Regions from separate parts of the Paenibacillus sp. FSL M7-0656 genome, predicted to be linked through region 1. Evidence: predicted binding sites of a transcription regulator. Region 1 holds the regulator's gene; each other region holds the start of a gene.

What was found. Region 1 encodes Rex, which represses fermentation and respiration genes when NADH is low (regulators of the CRP and FNR family bind a similar motif). Its sites were predicted from a motif close to TTGTGAAATATTTCACAA; they were not measured.
Region 2: MHI01_RS20510 (cytochrome ubiquinol oxidase subunit I) is a predicted target of Rex. The motif match lies at 1,755-1,772, and genes of this name have one in related genera.
Region 3: adhE (bifunctional acetaldehyde-CoA/alcohol dehydrogenase) is a predicted target of Rex. The motif match lies at 1,480-1,497, and genes of this name have one in related genera.
Region 4: pflB (formate C-acetyltransferase) is a predicted target of Rex. The motif match lies at 1,387-1,404, and genes of this name have one in related genera.

What each region holds. Positions count from the first base shown of each region.
Region 1 covers NZ_JBBOOT010000001.1:6,986,868-6,992,086, forward strand. Annotated here, with positions in the region: gene dinG (ATP-dependent DNA helicase DinG) at 1-1,677, shown strand, start outside; gene MHI01_RS30700 (redox-sensing transcriptional repressor Rex) at 1,897-2,550, shown strand; gene MHI01_RS30705 (amidohydrolase) at 2,537-3,844, shown strand; gene MHI01_RS30710 (DUF5590 domain-containing protein) at 3,882-4,412, shown strand; gene MHI01_RS30715 (hypothetical protein) at 4,714-5,219, shown strand, end outside.
Region 2 covers NZ_JBBOOT010000001.1:4,628,815-4,634,033, forward strand. Annotated here, with positions in the region: gene MHI01_RS20500 (glycosyltransferase) at 1-219, opposite strand, end outside; gene MHI01_RS20505 (tetratricopeptide repeat protein) at 219-1,511, opposite strand; gene MHI01_RS20510 (cytochrome ubiquinol oxidase subunit I) at 1,894-3,309, shown strand; gene cydB (cytochrome d ubiquinol oxidase subunit II) at 3,254-4,309, shown strand; gene MHI01_RS20520 (ABC transporter ATP-binding protein/permease) at 4,311-5,219, shown strand, end outside.
Region 3 covers NZ_JBBOOT010000001.1:6,752,167-6,757,385, reverse strand. Annotated here, with positions in the region: gene adhE (bifunctional acetaldehyde-CoA/alcohol dehydrogenase) at 1-1,399, opposite strand, end outside; gene MHI01_RS29550 (Crp/Fnr family transcriptional regulator) at 1,830-2,546, shown strand; gene MHI01_RS29545 (hypothetical protein) at 2,634-3,347, opposite strand; gene MHI01_RS29540 (hypothetical protein) at 3,545-4,276, opposite strand; gene MHI01_RS29535 (winged helix-turn-helix transcriptional regulator) at 4,471-4,767, opposite strand; gene MHI01_RS29530 (ThuA domain-containing protein) at 5,099-5,219, opposite strand, start outside.
Region 4 covers NZ_JBBOOT010000001.1:6,757,749-6,762,967, forward strand. Annotated here, with positions in the region: gene adhE (bifunctional acetaldehyde-CoA/alcohol dehydrogenase) at 1-851, shown strand, start outside; gene pflB (formate C-acetyltransferase) at 1,487-3,745, shown strand; gene pflA (pyruvate formate-lyase-activating protein) at 3,835-4,587, shown strand; gene MHI01_RS29570 (ABC transporter substrate-binding protein) at 5,038-5,219, shown strand, end outside.

The sequences.
Region 1 (5,219 bases):
CTTAACCTTAGCGGACGCGGAGGGGACTTCTGGGAGACCGTACAGAGTGAATCCGAATCATGTCTGGGAAGATCCTGTCCATGGTTCCGTAAATGCTTCTACCATCGTGCCAAACATGAAGCAGGGTTGTCTGATATCGTAATCACCAATCACTCCAAATTATTTACGGATGTGAAAGCCGCGCATCAGCTGCTGCCAGCCTATGAGAGTCTTGTGATCGATGAGGCACATCATCTGGAGGATGTCGCTGGTAAACATCTTGGAATGCATATGAAATATTTCACCTTGGTTCATACACTGACCCGCCTATTTAAAGACAGTCGTAATGGTCAGCTACCTATGCTTCGTTCGCAGTTTTCCGGGCATGAAAATTCGGTGCAATGGGGCTCCATGGTGGATCAGATGTTCCCGCTCGCTCTTGAAGTTAAGGAGCTGTGGGATCGTATGAGCGATGCCTTGTTTGGTCTCTTGCCTGAACGAAGTGATGCTTCACCGGGAGAGACGGGGCAATTTTCACTGCGTCTGAAAGCATCTCAGAAACCTGCAAAATGGCAGGAGTTGCAGGATCTGGAGAACCAGATCTATGTGACTCTGGGCGATTTGGTTCGCAAAGGGGACAAATTGCTGCTTGAAGTGAAAGAGGATCAGGATGATTATCAATCGGATAGTCTGATCACGGACATTACAGGATTGCTGAAAGATCTGACCACATTGAAGGAGAATCTACGTTTCTTCATGCGTATGGATGACGCCAAAACGGTGTACTGGATGGAAGCCAGCGGTCAGTTCCGCAGTAAATCTCTTCAGCTGTATGCCGTACCTGTAGATGTCAGTGCCCAACTTAAGGATTTATTTTTTGACAAAAAGAAAAGTGTTGTGCTTACATCGGCTACGCTCTCGGTAGATAAGTCATTCCAGTTCATGATTGAGCAGCTTGGCTTACAGGAAGCCTCTGAGAATAATCGGCTGTTAACGTCGATGCTGCCATCACCTTTCAACTATCGCGATCAGGCACTTCTGGTGATTCCGCGTGATTTCCCGAGTGTGAAGGGAAGTGTGGGTGATGCGCACTTTGTTAATATGCTGGTGCAATCACTTGCAGAGACGGCAATTGCTACGCGTGGACGCATGATGGTTCTGTTTACTTCATACAAGATGTTGCGACAGGTCTATGATCCGCTGAAGGAGGCACTGTCTGGCAACGACATCTCGTTGCTTGGGCAAGGCGTTGACAGTGGAAGTCGTTCCAAATTGACTCGCAGGTTTCAAGATGCCAAAGCAACGGTACTTCTGGGCACAAGCAGCTTTTGGGAGGGTGTAGATATCCCGGGAGAGGCGCTAACCTGTCTCGCTATTGTGCGATTGCCTTTCCAGCCACCGAATCATCCGTTGGTGGAAGCCAAGAGTGAGCTGCTTCAGGAACAGAAGAAAAATCCGTTCATGAAACTGTCCGTGCCGCAAGCGGTCATTCGTTTCAAGCAGGGATTTGGCCGGTTGGTGCGTACAGCGAAGGACAGAGGAATTGTCATTGTTTATGATACACGGGTGATTGAAGCGTACTACGGTAAATTCTTTTTATATTCATTACCTGGTCCCAAAATGGAGCATATGCTCACGGAGCAGATGGTTCCACGAATTACCGAGTGGTTGGAAAAACCTGCTAATGAACAAAAATAATGGTCGTTTTGTTCGTTATATCATTGCATGACACTATCGTTTGGCGTTAAACTTTATTAGATATTTCCGTATCCGATTAAAGCAGTTGCACGTAAGAACTTATAACCTAAATTACAAGGAGCATTCCGTATAAAATGTCACGTTTATCTTTGAGTTTTATACAGAATGCTCATCTTTTCATCTATTATTTTATCGTGGCCTTGGTAAGGGGGAGCAAGAATGAAATCGGATAAAATTTCGGAAGCGGTGGTACGACGTCTGCCTGTATACTTGCGTTATTTGAACGAGTTGCATCAGCGTGAGGTGGCTACTGTTTCTTCTCAAGAGCTTGGACAGAGGCTGGATCTGAATCCGGCCCAAATTCGTAAAGACCTGGCTTACTTCGGTGATTTTGGTCGTAAAGGGATCGGGTATGATGTATCCTATCTGATCGAAAAAATTCGTCACATTCTCAAAATCGATCAGCAAATTAATGTGGCTCTGGTAGGCGCGGGTAATCTCGGACAGGCCTTGTCCAACTATAACGCGTATCTGAAAGACAACATGAAAATTGTTGCTGTATTTGATGCATACGGACCGAAGATTGGTAGTCAAATCAACAGTTTGACGGTAAAACCAATGGATGAATTGACGGAAGCCGTTAAAACGGAAAACATTCGCATCGGAATTATCACGGTTCCGGATACGGAAGCCCAAAATGTAGCCGATCAGCTTATTGAATCAGGAATTGAAGCGATCCTTAATTTTGCACCAACCATTCTAAAAACACCGCCGCATATCCGCATTCACCATGCTGACTTCACAACGGATCTGCTTAGTTTGGCCTATTACTTGGAGACTGGAAAGGACGACGAGGAAGATGACAACAAATAGATGGGTAATTCACAACGGCAAATTTGCCGTTAATGAAGGCGGCACAACATGGAACGTGGTCCACGGATACATGGTTGTTGAGAATGACAAGATTGTGCATATTGGTGAGACATTGCCGGATGAAGACAAAAATTGTACCAAAGTGGATGGAAAAGGACTGTTCTTCCTGCCGGGTCTGATCAATACGCATGGTCATGCAGCGATGTCGTTGCTCAGAGGGCACGGAGACGATCTTGCATTGCAAGTATGGTTGCAGGAAAAAATGTGGCCGATGGAAGCGAAAATGACTTCAGAAGACGTATATTGGGGAACTTCGCTATCGGTGCTTGAAATGTTGAAAGGCGGAACTACAGCTTTCCTGGACATGTACGATCACATGGATCAAGTTGCCAAAGTTGTGGAGCAATCCGGCGTTAGAGCAGCACTGGCACGTGGTGTAATCGGGCTGTGCTCGGAAGAAGAACAATTGCGGAAGCTGGAGGAGTCGGCTGCGTTTGCGCGTGAGTGGAATGGACAGGCAGATGGTCGCATTACAACCGTAATCTCGCCACATGCACCATATACATGCCCTCCTGACTACATAGAGAAGCTTGTGCAGGTCGCGAACGACCTAAACCTTCCCCTTCATACACATATGTCGGAAACGCTTCGTGAAGTCGAGCAGAACGTGGCTGATTATGGACTGCGTCCTGTGGCACATCTGGAGAAACTGGGCTTTTTCTCTCGTCCATCCCTGGTTGCACATGCGGTGCATCTGAATGACGAAGAGATTGAGATTCTGGCCCGTCATGATGTGGCTGTATCCCATAACCCGGGAAGTAACCTGAAACTCGCTTCCGGTGTTGCGCGGGTACCTGCGTTGCTGAAAGCAGGAGTTACCGTGTCACTCGGAACAGACGGACCGGCAAGCAACAACAACCTGGATATGTTCGAGGAAATGAGACTGGCTGCATTGATTCACAAAGGTGTATCTGGTGACCCGACGGCAGTGCCAGCAGGCGAAGCGTTATTACTCGGAACGTCATACGGTGCCAAATCCATCTTCTTGAACAATACCGGAGCACTCCAGGTCGGCATGAAGGCTGACTTTATCGCCTTGGACATTGAACAGGCACATTTCTATCCACATACAGACCTGATCTCACATACAATCTATTCGGCTTCTGCCAAGGATGTTGAGCACGTATGGGTGGATGGGAAACAAGTGGTGAAACATGGCGAATGTCTGACACTGGATGAAGAACGCATTTTGCGTGAGTCTCAATTGGCATTTGATGGTCTGCTTGCTCGTTAATTGCAGGACAGCATCATAGGGAAAGGAAGTTCGGCTTTTGAAGAAAAAAAAGAAGTGGATATGGATTTCGCTGCTTGCACTGGTTCTGATTCTGTTTGGACTTCAGCGTTATTACGTCCATGTCACGCAGGACCAACGCAAGGAAGAAGCGCTCGCCATACAAGCAGCACAGGAGCAACTGGGCATTACATCCTATGATGAATTGCGCAAGTACATCTGGGGAGACAAAGAAGGCTCTGACAACATCTACTGGACCCTGATCGGCAAAAACAAGGATAACCAGGATGTTATGGTCTGGGTTAAATTCGATGCAAACAATCAACCGGTTAAGGGTGCAAACGCTGTACACAGTGAGCTGCTGCAGAATGGCATGTCCGAAGCGCAGATACGCAATCGCTTCAGTTCTGAAGTTCCTGCCGGTGAGATTAAACGAATCATGCCCGGAGTTGTGAATGGAATATATGTGTGGCAAGTGTATTATAAAGACGGTACGCATAACCACTATCGCTTTTATCGTTTTAGCAACGGAGAACAGGTGGACCTGGTCTACACACTCCCGAACAGCTAGAACAAGATAGAGTGAGATAACTAGAGAATTAAAGAAATGAAAGAACCGGCAGACGGATATCCGACTGAACCGGTTCTTTGTGTTGTCTGTAAACATATTTGATTTAAATAGTTAAAATTAATAATTTATTCATATTTTCGCCTTCGAAATTGTATATACGATGTGATATACTCAGATATGTACTCAAAGTTACATTCAAAACAAATAAACCTGTCAAAATTATCGCAGGAGTCAATGTGCACATATTCGTATATACCAATAAGCCAGTAGGTTGGGCCAAATTCTGGGAGGGGTAATTCACTTGAAGCTAAAAGTATTGCCTATTGCTTTAACTGCCGTCATTTCAGCCGTTGTGTTGTTTGGAGGTTGGTTTGTATATCGTCAGGTGGCTGTGCAGAATCCGATTGAAAAAATGGTAACCCAGTACGATGGAGTCAATGACGTTCAATTAACTATTAACCGCAATGACGTACAATTGAAACTGGATCTGCAACCTGATGTTGATTTGGGCAGACTGGTACAATATATTCACAAAGAAGGACAGACCCTGATTGGAACACGCTCACTAAAGTTGGATGTTGTGGATCATTCCAGTGAAGCACTGGAAAGTTGGTGGGGTGATGCGATGTTCACCGTAGCTCAGGCGATGGAGAACAAGCAATACACCGAGATTACACCAACGTTGTCAAAGATGGCGACGAATGGAATTAAGGTAAATACAGCGATGGATGACAACAATGTATATGTCAGTCTCAGAGACGGAGATGCCAGCAAGTTTATTATTCTGCCGCGTGTGCCCGGTCAGAT
Region 2 (5,219 bases), 2.4 Mb from region 1:
ATTCTGTTCTGCCTGACCTTGTGAATCATTCCAGTGATGCACTTGGCTTCGGATGTCCTGCGTTGGTTGTGCATGATCCGGGGTGTGATCTCCATTTTCCAATGCGTCTGTATGTGTTCGATCGACTGTTTCGGTTGGCGTGTAAGTGGTTTCGGTTCGGATATCCCTGTGCACCATTGGTCCATTCAACTGTTGTCTACGCTTCTTTGGGTCCAGCATCATGGCACCTCCCCAAGCAATTGCTGTACAGCATGATCCAACAGCTCCAGCTCGACAATCCGGACCAGCGCATCTTCATCCTCCAGTGCTGTCTCAAGGAAATGTCGGACTGCCCCGTGTCGTTCCCCTCGCAGTGCCAGCGCACTGCCGGATAATTGCTGGTAATCCCGGCGACTGGCATCATCCTGAATATCGACTGCATGCACCAGAGCCAGTGCTTCTTCCACACGTCCAGTCTCCTGGTAGATGCGGAATTTCCAATGTCTCGCCGTTTCTCCGCCAAGTTCGTCCAGGATACGCAGGGCGTTTCCGTAATCATCGTTCATACGGAGTAGTTCCGCTCGTACAAGTTGATCTTCTCCTGCCTCAAGCCAGCGACATAACTGTTCATAATGATGCCGTTCTTGTTCATCTGCTGCACTAATTCCATACACCCGCAGGGCGTCCTCCAACTGTCCAGCCCGGGCATGGATGGCAGACAGGAATCGATAATGGGAGACCACACAATCACTGCGACCATTCATGACCGCATGGGTGAAGGCCTCTTGCAACGAATGGACGGCCCGCGGATCTTCAAGCAAGTACTCATAGGCTGCCAGCAAAAAGGATATCGTCTCATGTGCACCTGCTTTGGCACGGAGCTGACGGTAGAAGTCGGCACGTACACTGCATTGAAGCAGGGTGACGCTATCTGGAGTGCCTGACAGGATCTGCCGTAGCGCATGCAAGAAGAGCAGTTCGTAGTCCCGGAGAGGGACTTCGAGATCATCCTTTTGCATCGTACCCGCAGGTGCAGGGTCTTCTCCGCCCAGCCAGATAGCACGTACGCCTTGGAATAACAGCTTCATATAACGTGTTTCGGAGGATGTGCCTACCAGATCGGCGATGCCGACCAGTTTGGAAATACTGCTCTCCCATAGCGGAGATTCTGCTTCGTTTCCAGCAGGCTCAGGGAGCAGGGCAATACATAGCTCAGGCTCCAGCGAAGCCGTAGCTATTAGCCAGTAGGGATGGGCGACCACGGCTACGGTGCGAGGTTCCAGCAATAGCTGCTCAGCCTCAGGGAGGGAGATGGCGGTAATGACCGGAGGTACATCTTCTGTTTGCGTCAGGCTGCTGACATAGTAGACCTCTCCCTCGATCGACAGCAGTGCAGCAATATCGGGATAGGGAAAGGATGACCAGCCTCCTTTGCGAGGGAAGAGAACATACCGGACAGGGGGCTGTGTTGTACTGGCCTTATCCAGGCTGGCTTCGGCGTCTTCACCTGGTAGTGGTGCAGGTTTTTCCATGAATAGTTCACCTCACCTTGACTGTAATATGGAGCGTCTTCACTCTGCATGTGCTTCATGCTTTCACTTCATATGTAAAGCCCTCACGGTACTTCGCATGATATGCCTGAGACTAACATATGGGCATTCCGTCCCAAACATGAGTATCTTCCATGAATAGATGCAGTTGGCATGCTGTGATAATAGGCTGAATTTTATCTTTTGTGTGACCAGGATCACTTTTTTTTGCTCTAGAGACGAAGATTGTGATAATTCTCACATGTATAAAATAGGTAATCTGGCACAATACGTTCATCAACGTATTTGGCGGACAGACAGCGAAGGTGCAGCTTCAATGCCAAATACGCATACTGCGAAGTGAACAGAAAGAAGGGGTAACGGTATGGATCCGATTATGTTATCGCGTATCCAATATGCACTTACAACGATTTTCCATTTCTTTTTTGTCCCGCTATCCATCGGTCTTGTACTGTTGGTTGCAATCATGGAGACGTTGTACGTTGTTAAGGGTAAGGAGATTTACAAAACGATGGCCAAGTTCTGGGGCAAGCTGTTCCTGATTAACTTCGCCGTCGGGGTAGTCACAGGTATTTTGCAAGAGTTCCAGTTTGGTATGAACTGGTCCGAGTACTCCCGATTTGTCGGGGACGTATTCGGTGCGCCACTGGCTATTGAAGCGCTACTGGCGTTTTTTATGGAGTCTACATTTATTGGATTGTGGATATTTGGATGGGATCGTTTGTCCAAAAAAGTGCATCTGGCCTGCATCTGGCTGGTGTTTGTCGGCACATTCCTGTCCGCGCTGTGGATTCTGGCAGCCAATTCATTTATGCAACATCCTGTTGGGTTTGAGATTAACAACGGCCGAGCCGAGATGAATGATTTTTTTGCACTCATCACAAATGGTCAGCTTCTCGTTGAGTTCCCACATACAGTCTTTGGGGCATTGATGACAGGGGCCTTCGTCGTAACCGGGATCAGTGCCTACAAATTGATGAAAAAGCAGGATGTGGAGATCTTCCGCAAATCGTTTAATATTGCGATCATTATCGCTCTTGTTTCTTCATTCGGCGTTGCATTCTCGGGTCACTTCCAGGCGCAATATCTGGTGGAGACACAGCCGATGAAGATGGCAGCAAGTGAGGGCACATGGACAACGACAGAAGATCCGGCGCCATGGACGGTGGTCGCTTTTATTGACCCGGATAAACAGGAGAGTACGGGTGAGATCAAAATCCCTGGATTGCTCAGTTATCTGTCCTACAGCAAGTTCTCCGGTAGTGTCAAAGGTATGAAGGAGCTTCAAGCTGAGTATGAACAGACGTATGGACCGGGGGACTACATCCCGCCGGTACGGACAACATTCTGGAGTTTCCGCATTATGATCGCAGCGGGTGGTTTAATGATTGCATTGGCGCTATACGGTACATTCCTAGCCATGCGTAAGAAGCTAGAGGTCGCTGGAAAGTGGTTTATGCGTCTGATGGTGTTCGCCATCTCCCTGCCGTTTATCGCCAATACGTCAGGTTGGATTATGACCGAGGTTGGAAGACAGCCATGGACAGTATTTGGCTATATGACAACCGAAGCCGGGGTCTCGCCGAACGTATCCGCAGGAATGATCCTGTTCTCGACCATCGCTTTTACCGCTGCGTATACGGTTCTCGGAATCGTGATGGTATACCTGTTCGTACGTGAGATCAAGGCAGGACCGTTTGCGGTCGAGAAGCCAGAAGATCACGATGAATCGGCCGATCCGTTCGGCGTGGATGGAGGTTATTCCGTTGTCACTAAGTGAGTTGTGGTTTTTGCTGATTGCCGTATTGTTTGTTGGTTTCTTCTTTTTGGAAGGTTTTGATTTTGGTGTGGGGATGTCTACAGGCATTATTGCCAAAACAGACCGTGAACGTCGGACTCTGATCAACTCGATCGGTCCGTTCTGGGATGGTAATGAGGTATGGCTGATTACGGCAGGGGGCGCGATGTTTGCTGCCTTCCCGCACTGGTATGCCACGTTGTTCAGTGGTTTTTACCTGCCACTTGTGGTGGTGTTACTCGCCTTGATTGGCCGCGGAGTTGCTTTCGAATTCCGCAGTAAAATGAAACAGCAGCGCTGGCGCAAAACATGGGACATCATCATTGTGGTCTCCAGCGCGCTCTTGCCTTTCCTGTTCGGCGTGGTCTTTGCCACATTGATGAAAGGTCTGCCCATTGATGGGGAGATGCAGTTGCGTGCAGGATTCCTCGATATTGTTAATCCGTACACCGTGATTGGTGGCTTGAGTGTAACGCTGCTGTGTCTGGTTCATGGATTGCTGTTTGCATCACTACGAACAGTAGGTGATCTCAGAGAGCGTGCCTTGAAGACAGCGCAAAAATTGATGTTGCCGCTGGCTGCACTGCTCGCCGTTTACGCGTTAATGACGTATTTCATGACGGATGTGTTCGCCGTACGTGGCTGGGCTCTTTGGATCATGGTTGTACTTGGCGCAGTTTCGCTTGCACTTGCGGCATACTTTGTTCGTCAGAAGCGTGAAGGCTGGGCTTTTGGTATGACTGGAGCAGTTATTGCAATTGCCTTTGCCTCGGTATTTATCGGACTTTTCCCAAGAGTGATGGTGAGTTCCTTTGGGGCGGCGTATGACCTGACTGTATACAATGCCGCATCGGGTGCTTATTCATTGAAAGTAATGACCATAGTAGCTTGCACACTGCTGCCGTTTGTTCTTGGCTATCAGATCTGGAGTTATTATATCTTCCGCAAACGTCTGAACGAGCAGCACCACCTGGAGTACTGATATGGGACGGGGGCTGATGAAGCTGCCGGGCATCCGGCCGGTACTTGCGCTGGCATCAGCGCTGGTACTGTTGCAGGCGATGACGATCATTATGCAAGCCAAATGGCTGGCACAGGCCATCACGGCATTGTTTGAAGGTTCATCCGTAACGGAGCAGTACCCGATACTGCTGCTGTTCCTGGCTGCTTTTGCCGCCCGCTACGCCCTATCCTTCTGGTTACAACTCGTGACTTCACGATATGCGGAGAAGACAGGGACTGATCTGCGTAGACAGATGGTGGAGCAGTGGTTCAGACTTGGGCCGCGTTATGCCAAGACGGAGGGCACAGGACATCTGGTTACACTGGCACGTGAGGGAACAGCTCAATACAAGACGTATCTTGAACTATTCATTCCTCGCATGCTAGGCATAGGATTCACACCTATCGTCATTCTGCTGTATGTGTTCAAGCTGGATCTGATGTCCGGGGTTATTCTGATGCTGACACTCCCAATCCTGATCGTATTCATGATTCTGATTGGCCTCGCAGCTCAGCGTAAGATAGACGGACAATTCAGATCTTACAAAGCACTCGCTAACCATTTTGTTGATACCTTGCGTGGACTAGAAACGCTAAAAACATTGGGACAGAGCAAAACACATGAAGGGTCCATTTTGCGGGTCAGTCAGCGGTATCGGAAAGCAACGATGTCTACTCTGCGCATGGCTTTTCTTTCTTCGTTTGCACTCGATTTCTTTACGATGTTGTCCGTTGCTTCCGTAGCAGTTGGTCTGGGATTACGTCTGACGGAAGGACATATGCTACTTGGCCCTGCGTTGACGGTACTGATTCTAGCACCCGAATATTTCCTGCCTGTACGTATGCTAGGCGCTGATTATCATGCCACATTGGACGGTAAGGAAGCCGGA
Region 3 (5,219 bases), 230 kb from region 1:
TGTTCGGTACTTTGAACCATTGCATATTCACGGTACGGCGAGCCACCCTTTTCACATTGATTAAGTTCACAGCGGTTACGTTGGAAGAAGTCGAGTTACGTCCGTATGATCCGCATCCCAGTGTCAATGACGGCATGTTTGTGTTGTAGATATCCCCGATTGCACCGTGTGTGGATGGTGAGTTCACAATAATCCGTCCAGTTTGCAGACGATCTGCGAATTTGCCAATCACTTCTTCATTTGTTGAATGGATAACCGAGGAGTGACCCATGCCGCCAAAAGCAACCACTTCTGCTGCACGTTCAATGCCCTCTGCTGCCGTTTTAACTTTGTAACAAGCCAGTACCGGGCTTAATTTCTCAGCCGACAATGGGAATTTGGTACCTACCCCTTCAATTTCGGCCACGAGAATTTTGGTGCCTGCTGGAACTTCAATACCGCACAATTTGGCAATGCTCACCGCAGATTGACCAACAATCGCCGGGTTCACCGCACATTTCTCGGCATTAATCGCACCTGCTGTCAATTTTGCTGCTTCATCTTTGTTAACAAAGTAACAGCCATTTGCAATCATTTTTTTCTTCACTTGATCAAAGATCGGTTCTTCAATGATGACCGCTTGCTCGGAAGCACAGATCATGCCGTTGTCGAAAGACTTGGACAGAATCAAATCCGTTACTGCCTGATTGATATCCGCGCTTTTCTCGATAAAGCAAGGTACGTTACCCGGTCCTACGCCCAGTGCAGGTTTACCACAGCTGTACGCTGCACGTACCATGCCTGATCCGCCTGTTGCCAGAATGAGAGCCACATCATTGTGATTCATCAGTTCGTTTGTACGATCCATGGAAGGATCATCAATCCACTGGATACAATCTGCTGGTGCACCATGTTTCACAGCCGCTTCCAGCAGGATTTTGGCAGCTTCCCGGCTACAATTCTGTGCAGATGGGTGGAAGCCAAAGATGATTGGGTTACGCGTCTTGATGGAAATCAATGCTTTAAACATCGTCGTTGATGTTGGGTTGGTAACTGGTGTAATACCCATGATGATGCCGACCGGCTCCGCAATTTTCTGGAAGCTTTCATACTCGTTATCTTCAATCACACCTACGGTTTTATCGTACTTGATGCTGTGGTACACATATTCTGTTGCAAATATATTTTTGGTGATTTTATCCTCATACACTCCGCGGCCTGTTTCTTCTACGGCCATCTTGGCAAGCATCATGTGTTTATCCAGACCCGCAAGTGCCATCGCTTGCACAATCCGGTCAATCTGCTTCTGGTCCATCTTCATGAATGCGGCGTGTGCTTTATTCGCTTTGTCGATTAACGTTTGAATATACTGACCTGCTGTCGGTTCTTTTGCTGGGGCGACTTCGTTCTTTACAGCCATCTCCCTCATCCTCCTAAAGGTTCGTATTAGTTTGTCTCTCTCGTTTACATTCACATCGTAACATGACAATAAACTTAATTATGTGATTTTTTTCACAAAGTATAACAAATTTAATTTAAGTTTTGTAGTGTCCTTCATACGACCATTTTCACTTCCTATTTAAAATATAGAGCTGTAAAATTCATCCTCTCCATCAAAAGTGAATTTTATCACAATGTTTGAAATTTCGTCATTTTTGCCCCCTTTCCTTCCCCCTCAAACGGTAAGATTAGGTATATACTGAACTTAAAAATTGAACCACCGCAATTTGTACCGTCCTTCCTCCCGGCCGAGATGACCCTGATCAGGACGGCAACGGTTTGCGGCGAACCTCGGAGGCTACTGCTTACTACAGAAGGTCGTCCGATGGACATAAAGGGGAGATAGACTTATGAGAGAACTAACAACTGTACTGGAAAAGCGCGGTAATACTAACTGTTTCTCGGAAGCAAATTTCAACCATCTGCTGGTTACCATGAAAGATAGAACCTATCCGGAAGGTACACATCTGTACTGGGAAGGCGACATCTCTGACAAACTTTATTATATGAAACGGGGTCGTGCCCAGATCACCAAATCCACGGATGAAGGCAAGGAACTGATCATGTACATGTATCAATCCGGTGATATGATTGGGCAGGCTGATCCCTTCTTTGGCTCTAAACACAGCTTCTCAGCGGAAGTATTGGAGGACAGTGAGATCGGTGTACTGGAACATAAAGACCTGGAAATGTTAATCTGCCAGCATTGTGACTTCGCGATCGATTTTATGAAATGGATGGGCATCCACCACCGGTTGACACAGACCAAATTCAGGGATCTCATGTTATATGGCAAACCGGGTGCACTCTGCTCCACCCTCATTCGGTTGTCGAATTCGTATGGTGAGCCTCATGGAGAGCATGTCATTATTCACAAAAAAATTACCCACACGGATCTATCCAATATGATTGGAGCCACTCGTGAAAGTGTAAACCGCATGTTAAGCGACCTGCGTAAGAAAGATGGGATTGAATATGACAATGGCATGATTGTCATCAAAGATCTGAAGATGCTACAAGGAATCTGTCACTGTGAGCTTTGCCCGAACGAGATCTGTCGTATTTAATATTTGACTATGCTGATCGGATCTTGCTTATATATTTAATGAAAAAAAGCCCAGTTCTCTAAAAAGAGATTGGGCTTCTTGGTATACTTAGGATGCATTGGTTAATTCAAGCTTAACCGCATCACGTGGATTCAATTTCATGTCCAGACCATTTTCCATTAATTCTTTGTCATTCACCATAATGACCCACCGCTCATTCATACGAGGCGTGACATTCTCGACCGAAACGACAAATTTGTTATTCTCCGACATTCTTACAATGCCGCTGGACTTCAACACATCACGAACTGTGCACTCTTGAACGTAGACGCCGGCATATTGACGATTAAGGGTTGGCATAATGTTTCCACCGCTAACCTTGAGTAACGTTGTCTGATATGCAACGCCATCCCCCCCACTGTCAGCGGCTTTCACGTAAATGATCACTTCATCTTTGGCATGAAGCTCCATGTCCCAATCTTCCTGTTCAATATCCTTGCCGTTTAATTTGACAGCCCAGCTAAGCGAAGAATCCAGAGAAACTTCACCGACGGATTGAATCCGTTTGCCATCTGCCGTAAAATCAACCAGTCCGCTATTGAGTAATGCTTTTTTGAGTGTCAAACCCTCACTAAAATCTCGCTTAATGGACTTTGTTGCATCAGGCAAAAACGTACTGCCATCTACAGCCACTGTGATTGTATTCGCTGTTTCTGTCTCCTTGACAATTGGCTGCTCAGAAGGCTGTGTCTCACTACAACCAGCCAAGATCGCCAGTAGGAGCAAACATACACCTATGTAACCGGGGATTTTCTTCATCATGTAGGTAACACCACCCTGCGTAAAATCATTCACCCTGTTGTCCATAACCTCTATTATGGCACAACCTTCGGCAAAAAAAAGTGTCAAAGCCGTTACTTTTATAGGCTACCGCCTGCAAATAAGGCTTGTACAAGAAAGAGAGCCTGCACACAGGCTCTCCAATCTATATCATTTTTATGTTCTCATTGGTTACGTTATCATTGGACACTAGCCTGCATGTATGTCCGTCCTCCATCGCCATCTTTCAGATATGGATTAAGCCCGAAGAACTGCTCCTCAGATACGTATACACCTGTCAGCAATCGCCCTTCAAGCAATCCACCGTCAACCTGCACGCAACATGAAGGTGCGTCTACATACTCCTGATACAACGGAATCTGCCCATATTGTTGATGGACCTTAAATACCTTGCCTTGCTCATGCAAAGGCCGTTCCGAGAAATAGGTAGGCACAATATAACGGGCAATGACATCCAGCTCCTGCACGCTATAAAAGGGTTCATCACCAAGCCATGGCGCAAACATTCGAATCTTCTCATATTGTGACCAGACAACCGCCTGAATCAGCATTTCTGCCTGAACCAGCCGTCCTTCTCCCACATTTAAAGCCAATTGCTTACCACGGATAGTTTCTTCCATCTGAGACATCGTTGAATCAGGTTGTCCCAGCTCACATCCGATACACTTCCAGCCCCTGGACGTTTGAATCCATTTTTGCAGCACCGCCGGAGCTAATTTCGGACCATCGCTGTTCACAGAATGCGTATTCACTTCGGCAAGATCATCCTTAACCGAACGGGAATATGCTGTGCGCTTAAACAACTCTGCAGCTTTTTTGTAAATTAGATGGACCTGAATGGATGCGCTCTCAAGTTCTGCAATATCTTTTTTGCCGTAGCGTACTTCACGGGATAAGCTTTCTTCTCTCATGACAAGTGGGCCTCCTTCGCTCCGGCCGTCTGTGGCCATTTTCTATAGATTATACTACAACTCATGACAACATGTGCATAGCCCAAGAGAAAAACGCCGATCAACATAGTACTTAAGACAAAAACCCCTGATTTCCACAGAAATCAGGAGTCTATGTCATTCATGCAACAAAAGTGGGTGATATTGCTTATGCGTTAGTCAACCCACTGCTCAGCCCAGTCTTGAATTTGATTCATGACAGGCTGGAGCGCTCTACCTTTATCCGTCAGTTCATATTCAATACGAACTGGCGTCTCGGGATAGACGTGACGAACCAGAATACCTTCACTCTCCAGATCTTTCATCCGTTCGGATAACATCTTATCACTCATGGATGGAATCAGATTGGAGATATCCTTGAATCGCTTCGAACCACTCATCAATGTTTGAATAATTAAACCATTCCAGCGCTTGCCCAAAAAAGAAAACGCCGTCTCAAAACGCGGACACATCCGCAAGTCTTGACCTTCCACATTAATCACCTCTTTAGAGATCACTCAAATCAACTTACATTTTGTTAGTATATTTCATAATAACATATTTAAGCTTCAAAGAAAACGCCTGCAACTAAAAAGTTTAAATTTTAGAAGCATATCATCCAAAATGGATCATACATCCCAGTATACATTACACGCTACGTCGTCACCATGGGAAATATCGTATAACTTCCCCATAGTACTATCTTACCCAAAAAGAACCCAGCTGCCACAGTCATCAATGACTCGGAGAAGGGTTCTTTTTGAATAAAACTTATAATTTCCATTACACGATTGAGTTAGTGAATTAGACCAGCACGCCATCAAATGGTCTTACAGGTTCGCTCTTGCCAAATTCCGGCTTAAAGCTGCGGGCAGGATATGCCCATTTCACAGCGTTGCTGATCACTCTTAATATTTCCGGTTTG
Region 4 (5,219 bases), 230 kb from region 1:
ACAAATATCCACGTCTCGGCGTAAAAGCCAAATTTGTAGCGATCCCAACCACATCGGGTACAGGTTCTGAAGTGACATCGTTCGCGGTTATCACAGATAAAAATCAAGGTAACACCAAATATCCATTGGCCGACTATGAGCTGACACCAGACGTAGCGATTGTCGATCCGGAGTTCGTATACTCCCTGCCTAAAACGGCCGTTGCCGACACAGGAATGGACGTACTGACGCATGCGATTGAAGCTTATGTATCTGTTATGGCAAATGATTACACGGATGGACTTGCGATCAAAGCAATCCAATTGGTATTCCAATACCTGGAGCAATCTGCGCTGCAAGGAGATAAACTGGCACGTGAGAAAATGCATAATGCTTCCACAATTGCAGGTATGGCGTTTGCCAACGCATTCCTGGGCATCAACCACAGCTTGGCGCACAAATGGGGCGGTCAGTATCACACCGCACACGGACGCACCAATGCCATTCTGATGCCACACGTCATTCGTTACAACGCAAAAAAACCGACCAAATTTGCATCGTTCCCGAAATATTCGCACTTTGTAGCGGATGAGCGGTATGCCGAAATTGCCCGCATACTGGGATTGCCTGCTCGTACGACAGAAGAAGGTGTAACCAGTCTTATCAATGCCATCCGTAACCTGAACAAAATCTTGGGCATTGAAGAATCGTTCCAGGAAATCGGATTTGATGCCAAAGACTTTGAAGCACATGTCGATTATCTGGCTGACCGTGCCTTCGAAGACCAATGTACAACCGCCAATCCGAAGTTGCCGCTGGTAACTGAACTGGCCGATGTATACCGCAACGCTTTCTACGGAAAGTTTGAATAATAAATTTAGAACGAAGCGTGCCTTACGGCAAGAAGATCAGGGTTCCCCGAGAGGGGAGCCCCGATTGCCGTCTTTAACACAATAACGAGAGGGCAGAAAAACAGAAGAGCGAAGCACCTGTTTTTCAGGGTTTATTCTAAGATTTGGTTTGCCCGAGCATAGAGGAGCAAAGGGTTCTATAGAGGTTACACGGAATTCGTGATGTGGCTGTTTGAGCCAGATGTTCACACAATAACGAGTGGGCAGAAAAAACTGAAGAAGCGGAGCGTTCGCCTTTATCCCCGGATTTTCCCCTTTGAAATATAAAATTGAAAAAATCCGGGGATAACAGCGATCGGAAGTTGTTCTGCCCGCGCGGTGGCTAAGTGTGAATTTACAGGGGTCAATGCGACACAGCGCAGATGGAGTGAGTTAGTTCACTGGCTTTGTGACAAAAATCACAGATGATGAAAGCCCCAAGTCGTATACTGAAAATGTAAGAAAAACATTCATCCCGCGGTTCCGGTTCCCAAGTAGAGAGAACATGTTCCGGTTTATGTGAAACAATTCACATTAATCGCGGCTCTGGGCACACAATGCTACGAATGAAGCAAGATGTTATGTGTCCAGAAATCCAAATTAGTGGAGGGATTACGATGTCGGTGATTGAAAAAGATGTCAAACAACAAACAGGCTGGAGAAACTTTACCAAAGGAACATGGACCAAATCCGTAGATGTGAATGATTTTCTGGCACACAACTTGTCTCCGTATTACGGTGACGAAGCATTTCTCGCAGGTGCAACCCAGAATACCAAAGAATTGTGGGAGATCGTATCTGATCTGACCAAAAAAGAACGGGATAACGGCGGTGTCCTTGACGTTGACGTGAACACACCAGGTACTATTATTTCTCACCAACCCGGTTATCTGGATCAATCCAAAGAGCAGATTGTCGGCGTTCAGACCGATGCTCCGTTCAAACGTTCCATTCAACCAACAGGCGGAATTCGCATGATGATTGACGCATGTGAGGCATATGGCTTTGAAATGCCACAGGGCGTCATTGATATATTTACAAACATTCGCAAAACACATAACCAAGGTGTATTCGATGCTTATACTTCCGACATGCGTGCAGCGCGTAAAGCAGGAATTATTACAGGTCTGCCAGATGCTTACGGCCGTGGCCGGATCATCGGTGACTATCGTCGTGTAGCTTTGTACGGGGTAGACTTCCTGATTCGTAACAAAAAAGGCGAACTGAATGCACTCGAAGTTGATGTTATTGATGAAGATGTCATTCGTCTGCGGGAAGAATTGTCTGAACAGATTCGTGCATTGCAAGAATTGAAACAATTGGGCGATATGCACGGGTTCGATATTTCCTTGCCAGCGACAACAGCAAAAGAAGCATTCCAATGGTTGTACTTCGGTTATCTGGCTGCGATCAAAGAACAGAACGGTGCTGCGATGTCACTCGGACGTGTATCTTCTTTCCTGGATATCTACATTGAACGTGACCTGCAAGAAGGGATTTTGTCCGAAGAACAGGCTCAGGAATTGGTTGACCATTTTGTAATGAAACTGCGGATTGTCAAATTCCTGCGTACACCGGATTACAACGAACTGTTCAGTGGAGATCCAACATGGGTGACAGAGTCCATCGGTGGTATGTCCGTGAATGGTGAAACACGTGTAACCAAAAACAGCTTCCGTTTCCTGCATACGCTGCACAACCTGGGTCCTGCACCAGAACCAAACTTGACTGTTCTCTGGTCAACGAAACTTCCAGAAGCTTTCAAAGATTATTGCAGTAAAGTATCCATCGAAACCAGCTCAATCCAGTATGAAAATGATGATCTGATGCGTCCGATCTACGGTGACGATTACGGTATTGCATGCTGTGTGTCGGCGATGAAGATCGGAAAACAAATGCAATTCTTCGGCGCTCGTGCCAACCTGGCAAAAGCTCTCCTGTATGCGATCAACGGTGGTCGTGACGAGAAATCCGGAGCACAAGTTGGACCTGAGTATCCTGCCATTACTAGCGAAGTGCTGGATTACAATGAGGTTATGAAACGCTTCAAACCAATGATGGAGTGGCTGGCTAAGCTGTATATGAACACCCTCAACGTCATTCACTACATGCACGATAAATACAGCTATGAGCGTATCGAAATGGCATTACATGACCGTGACATTGTACGTACGATGGCTTGCGGTATCGCTGGTCTGTCGGTTACAGCAGATTCACTGAGTGCGATCAAATATGCCAAAGTAAAACCAATTCGTAACGAACAAGGCATCGCTGTTGATTTCGAAATCGAAGGAGACTTCCCTTGTTACGGTAACAATGAAGACAGCGTAGACAGCATTGCTGTTGAACTGGTCGAGAACTTCATGGGCATGATTCGCAAGCACAAAGCTTACCGTAACGCAGTTCCAACACAATCCGTTCTGACGATCACTTCCAACGTGGTATATGGTAAGAAAACAGGGACTACACCGGATGGTCGTAAAGCAGGTGAACCATTTGCTCCAGGTGCAAACCCAATGCATGGTCGTGACAAAAAAGGTGCACTGGCATCCCTTGGCTCGGTAGCCAAATTGCCTTATGAACACAGTCTTGACGGGATTTCCAATACCTTCTCCATCGTGCCAAAAGCATTGGGTAAAGAGGAGACTACACGTAAATCCAATCTGACTGCGATGATGGATGGTTACTTCGGTCAAAACGCTCATCACCTGAACGTTAACGTATTTGATCGTCAGCAATTGATTGATGCGATGGATCACCCGGAAAGCTATCCACAACTGACTATACGGGTATCCGGATATGCCGTTAACTTCATTAAATTGACTCGTGAACAACAGTTGGATGTCATCAACCGTACGTTCCATGGCTCGATGTAAGTAATTTGCAAGTAGAAGACCGCTAGAGCAAGGCATTCCAAATCATATTAAACGCACAGCGGATGCGGATACAGAAAGGAAGAGGCAGCATGGTTAACGGACATATTCATTCACTCGAAACTTTCGGGACGGTTGACGGCCCAGGCATCCGCTTTGTGCTTTTTATGCAAGGATGTCTACTCAAGTGTCAATATTGCCACAACCCTGATACATGGGCGCTGGATGGCGGAAAAGAAATGACGCTTGAGGAGGTACTGGCTGAAATTGAGCCTTACCTGTCTTACTACCGCAGCTCCGGAGGCGGGCTCACGATATCTGGTGGAGAACCAACGTTACAGGCTCACTTTGTAGCCGAAATCTTCAAGGAAGTGAAGCGGCGCTGGGGATTGCATACGACACTGGACAGCAACGGATTTAACGAACCGGAACGGATTCACGATCTCCTGGATCACACAGACCTGGTTCTGCTGGACCTCAAGCATATTGATGATGAGAAACACATCAAGTTGACAGGCAAATCCAACGAGAGAACGTTGAAAACGGCCAAGTGGTTATCGGAGCAAGGTCGGAAAATGTGGATACGCCACGTGTATGTTCCTGGCATTCATAACGAGGAAGAGGATTTGCTTAACCTCGGACGGTTTATTGGAACATTAAATGGCGTCGAGAAGTTCGAAATTCTTCCATACCATCAGATGGGGATCTACAAATGGGAGGCGCTCGGCAAAGTATATCCACTGGATGGAGTTCCTTCACCAAGTGAAGAAGAAGTGGAGCGGGCGTATCGCCTGATCGAACAAGGTCGCCAGGAAACGGCTGGCGTGGCTTGTTCAGGTAAGTAAATACAGTTATATACAGGATCTATATAATTTGGACTAATTTTTTACACGAGAACGAAGAGGACAGAAATAAGCTGGAGAAGCGGAGCGTTCGCCTAAAAGCTTTCTGCAAGAAAGCTACATCGGAAGCATATGCTATCCCCAGATTTTCACCTTTGTAAAATTGAATTAAAAATAATCTGGGGATAACAGCGATCGGAAGGTTGTTCTGTCATCGGAGTGGCAAGTGTAATTATTTTTAAGTTCAACTTATATTTCAACCCAAGCAGTCCTTGCGAACATGTTTCGCAGGGGCTGTTTTTTTGCTGTTATCCATTGTAAATGTAAGATTATGGGTTCAGTGAAGGATTTTATCCCTCCATTGATGAATTGTCATCCTTACGATGTAAGCTCCGGCTTTTTATAATCAGAGTGTAAAGCCAAATGCTCAATATCTTGAGGAGGGTCAACCAGATGAAAAAAAGAATGACATTACTACTTTCATTATTGCTTATCACTTCATGGACTTTGGCGGGATGTTCTAGCTCAAGTAACGAGCCACAGCAAGGCGCAGGCAACACACCTGTGGAGGAAACAAGTAAGGAACCGGTTGAAATGCTTCTCCGCCACACACAGGTGGGAGCCGACAAACAGAA